One region of the Saccharicrinis fermentans DSM 9555 genome, then DNA from elsewhere that is predicted to be linked to it. Evidence: riboswitches for the same ligand, from Rfam matches in the RefSeq annotation. Region 1 holds a riboswitch; the other holds the start of a gene.
What was found. Region 1 has a riboswitch for thiamine pyrophosphate ahead of CYTFE_RS0107755 (sulfide-dependent adenosine diphosphate thiazole synthase). Riboswitches for the same ligand answer to the same signal wherever they lie in the genome.
Positions count from the first base shown of each region.

Region 2: linked by a shared signal. The riboswitch ahead of thiM (hydroxyethylthiazole kinase) and the one ahead of CYTFE_RS0107755 (sulfide-dependent adenosine diphosphate thiazole synthase) in region 1 are both predicted to bind thiamine pyrophosphate.

Region 1 is NZ_KI912107.1:1,970,572-1,972,783, forward strand. It holds gene CYTFE_RS0107745 (alpha-L-fucosidase) at 1-658, opposite strand, end outside; TPP riboswitch at 1,141-1,234, shown strand; gene CYTFE_RS0107755 (sulfide-dependent adenosine diphosphate thiazole synthase) at 1,292-2,062, shown strand; partial or broken gene thiE (thiamine phosphate synthase) at 2,154-2,212, shown strand, end outside.
Region 2 is NZ_KI912107.1:2,298,633-2,300,844, forward strand. It holds gene tenA (thiaminase II) at 1-281, opposite strand, end outside; gene thiM (hydroxyethylthiazole kinase) at 274-1,071, opposite strand; TPP riboswitch at 1,162-1,256, opposite strand; gene CYTFE_RS28605 (FecR domain-containing protein) at 1,310-2,212, opposite strand, start outside.

The DNA.
Region 1 (2,212 bases):
ATGCAGGTTCCCATCTATCATGCTTAGTCCAATAGAAATCCTTTAATTCTGGATTCATCGTTTCAAACTTTTCCTTATAGGTCCACCAGTGCCATCCATAAGCAAAATGTGATGACATACCCACTTTTAAACCTCGCTTTTTAGCTTCATCAAATATCAACCCTACAATATCTTTCTTAGGACCCATTTCAGTAGCTTTCCAACGGGTAATTTTAGAATCATACATGGCAAAACCGTCACAATGCTCCCCCACAGGAACAATATATTTAGCCCCGGCCTCCTCAAATAAATCAACCCACTCCTTGGCATCAAACTTCTCTGCTTTAAACATGGGTATAAACTTGGTATAGCCAAAATCCTCTGGCTTTCCAAAATCTTTCACATGGTTTTTATAGGCATTCGATGCTTCTTGACTTGGATTTCCCAAGGCATCCACTTGTCCTTCGTTCCACATATGATAGCCGTACCATTCCGAGTTATTGGCTGGAACAGTGGTGGGGCCCCAATGTATAAAAATACCAAACTTAACATCTTTAAACCACTCAGGTGTTTCATACTTAAGCAGTGATTCCCACTCCGGTTTATACTTCTTTTGTGCCGATAAAGTCATTAAAGGTAGCGCTATAAAAAACGCAATGATAGCATGCTTACAATTCATCTTTCTTAATTTTTAGCTTACAAGTTAACATTGCCGTCCTAGCCTTTTTTTATATAAATAGACTAAACAGCCTCTATTAATTATCTACTACAAAAATAGTGGTCTTTAGAAACAATATCTAGCACATAAGCAACGGGTGTTTATACAAATCCGACCATTATTTTATGAAGGATCTCGCCTGAATATTGTACCGTTGTCTACATCCTCATCAAACCCGGTTAAAGCAGTATATTTTAGACTCACTAACCCATCAACAAAGCCCCCCTACAATAAAACAAAAACCGTGCTACACACTGTACCCAAAGCCGCCTATTCATATAATAAAAGGGTTTCACAGAACAAATATTTTCATATCTTTCATTTCCAATGGTCACAAGAAAAATCCACCAGTATCAATTGCTTGTGATATATAAAATTTACGCCAGGTTTCTTTTATTATCTCTTTTTTAACAGTATTAAAATATTTTATCATACATTTGTAAAAAATAAACTAGGGGTGCCTAACTTCAAGGCTGAGATTATACCCTTTAACCTGAACAGGATAATGCCTGCGTAGGAAAGTAAAGTGAGAATCAACTATCCAAAGTTATATTCCCCTGTTTATTTGTAATATTCATTTAAATAAACAGTAAAATGGAACAAATTGTATCAGTAGGAATTGTTGATTCCTATTTCAAAAAACTCAAAGAAAATTTAACCGTAGATGTTGCCATTGTAGGCGGAGGACCATCGGGCATGGTAGCAGCTTATTATCTGGCCAGGCAAGGGTTTAAAGTAAGCGTATACGAACGTAAACTGGCACCCGGAGGCGGCATGTGGGGAGGTGCCATGATGTTCAATGAAATTGTAATACAGAAAGAGGCCTTACCTATTCTGGACGAATTGAATATTTCATACAAGCATTACGACAAAGATTACTACACCCTTGATTCGGTACATGCCACCAGTGCACTCATTTATCATGCCACCCAAGCCGGTGCAACATTTTTTAACTGCACATCTGTAGAAGACGTAGTATTTCTTGATAATAAGGTAAGTGGTGTCGTTCTTAATTGGGCACCTGTTCACCGTGAGAAAATGCACGTTGACCCCTTGGTAATTATGGCCAAAGCAGTAATCGATGGTACCGGTCACGATTGTGATATAGCCCGAATCCTTGAACGAAAGAATAACATTCAATTGCTCACGGCATCGGGTAAGGTAGAAGGAGAAAGATCCTTATCGATCGACGAAGCCGAACGCACTACCATAGAAAACACCAAAGAAATTTACCCCGGTTTGTATGTATCAGGAATGGCTTCCAATGGGGTTAGCGGAGGCTTTAGGATGGGGCCTATCTTTGGAGGAATGCTATTGTCTGGTAAAAAAGTGGCCAATTTAATAGCCGACAACTTAAATAAATAGGATGGAGAATTTTGGAACCTATATCATTTTAACTCGTCCTCAGCTACCCTATTCCGTCATTGCAGAAAAATGTGTTTTACATGGTGTAAAAATGCTTCAGTTACGCGAAAAACACCTTAGTGACAAAGAACTCATTAAGATTGGAAAGGA
Region 2 (2,212 bases), 330 kb from region 1:
GTCTCCTGATATCCTCGGTGTAATTCTTGCTCCACAAAAACGGTATCTGACGCAAATTTCAAAAATAGACTACGCTGTTTTGCATTCGACATACGAGCCCCAATACCAGCCAAAACCCTTCCATATTCACCCAGGTAAATAGAATCTTGGTGAATATAAAAGGAGAATTTCTCTGACGCTAGGGTTCCGTCCATTAACTCTTCAATAAACTTGAGTTCCGTTATCTTATTATAATGATAAAGAACCGTATTCCAAGCTTGATCACTCCAGCGCTTATTCATGTCGTAACCTATTTACAATTTCATCTGCTTGCAGACTATAAAGAGTATCTAAAAAATTAATTTGCATTGATCCCGGTCCTTTAGACTGTTTAGCTGCTATTTCACCTGCTATACCCATAATGGCCATCGCACTAACAGTAGCCACAAATAAATCCTCTTCAGCTCCGGCAAAGGCGCCACATAAAGCACTGGCTGTACAGCCCATACCTGTAACCTTTGCCATGATGGTATTTCCGTTATGAATACACACCACTCTATCACCATCGGTTATATAATCCGTTTGGCCGCTGATCACAACAATAACATTCATTGATTTTGCCAGTAATTTAGCCGAATCAAGTGCCACATTAGACGATACGGTGCTATCCACACCTTTTGTTTTCGCATTAGAATTGTACAGCGCCATTATTTCCGATGCATTACCCCTTATTACAGAAGGATTACAATCTTTAAGTATTTGCTGTGCCACCTCAATACGATAAGGAGTGGCACCCACACCTACCGGATCAAAAATGACAGGAATACCTTTTTCTTTGGCTTTTTTACCGGCCAAGATCATGGCTTTTACCCAGCTATCACTCAATGTACCCATGTTTATTACCAGCGATGATGCTATCCCAACCATATCTTCTACCTCATTGATTGCATGCGCCATAACAGGCGATGCACCAATGGAAAGAAGGGCATTGGCTGTATTATTCATTACCACATAATTGGTAATATTATGAACCAGCGGTGCTTTTGTCCGCACTTTAAGTAAAGCCTCCGTTACTTGATTTGTCTTTATCATGAGATTTATTTTATTGACACCAATAGTCACCTAACAAAAAAGCCGTCTCGTAAAATACGAAACGGCTCATATATAAATAAAACTAGTATTTAAATATCAAAACCATTTCCCTACGATGTCATTATACATTTCAGGTTCAAGGGTATTATCTCAGCCTATGATAAAAGGCACCCCTAATAGTTATTGATGCAAAGGTAAATAAAAATATAATATACAATAATTATAAGTACTATTTCAACTACTCAATTGGGTCTGGATATACCTCATCAGGATAAGCTGTCAGTGTATTTCCCGAATTTCCTTGTTCTATTAAACCGACGGGCAGATAAATATGTTTATTCCAATCAACACCCGGATAAATAGCACCCATAACACTTGCAGTCCTGCCACTTCTAACCAAATCAAACCAACGATCACCTTCACCTGCAAGCTCAACTCTTCGTTCGTACCAAAGCACATCTAAAGGACTTGAAAAGCGTTCCGGATATTTAGCAATCAAATCAGCTACGCCATCGAAGTCTCCGGCATTCATACCAACATGAAATTTTTTCGCAATAACAACATCATCTTCCACACGATATACCGACTGAAAACTAGACTTAAGTATCACGTTATCAGCATCTCCAGCCTTTACTTTAACAGATCCCTGTACAAGGGTAGTTTTAATATCTGCTTCTTCAGGATAAGATGAAATATTGAACTGAGTTCCTAAAACCTGTACAGTATGATTATTTGAAATAACGATGAATGGACGTTTAGTATCTTTAGAGACTTCAAAATAGGCTTCTCCTGTCAGTTCAACAACTCTTTGTTTGTTGGTAAAGGAAACTGGGTAACGAAGTGTAGTTTCAGAATTCAACCACACTTTACTCTTATCTGACAACTCAATAAAAAATTCTCCTCCTCTGGGAATCTTGAGAGTATTATAAACTAATTTATCTGTTTTTTGGTGGCCAGCAACATAAAACAAGCCTTCCTCGGACTGTTGCAGTAAAGTTTGCCCTTGCTGCACCTTTATAGCAGACTTTGTTGTCAAACTTTTAGTTGTACCATCCTGTAATATTAATATGGCTTTTTGCTTACCTGATTTAGATTCTGAAGTAATATCTTTTGCAATCAGTTCATCAGACGTATGCCAATC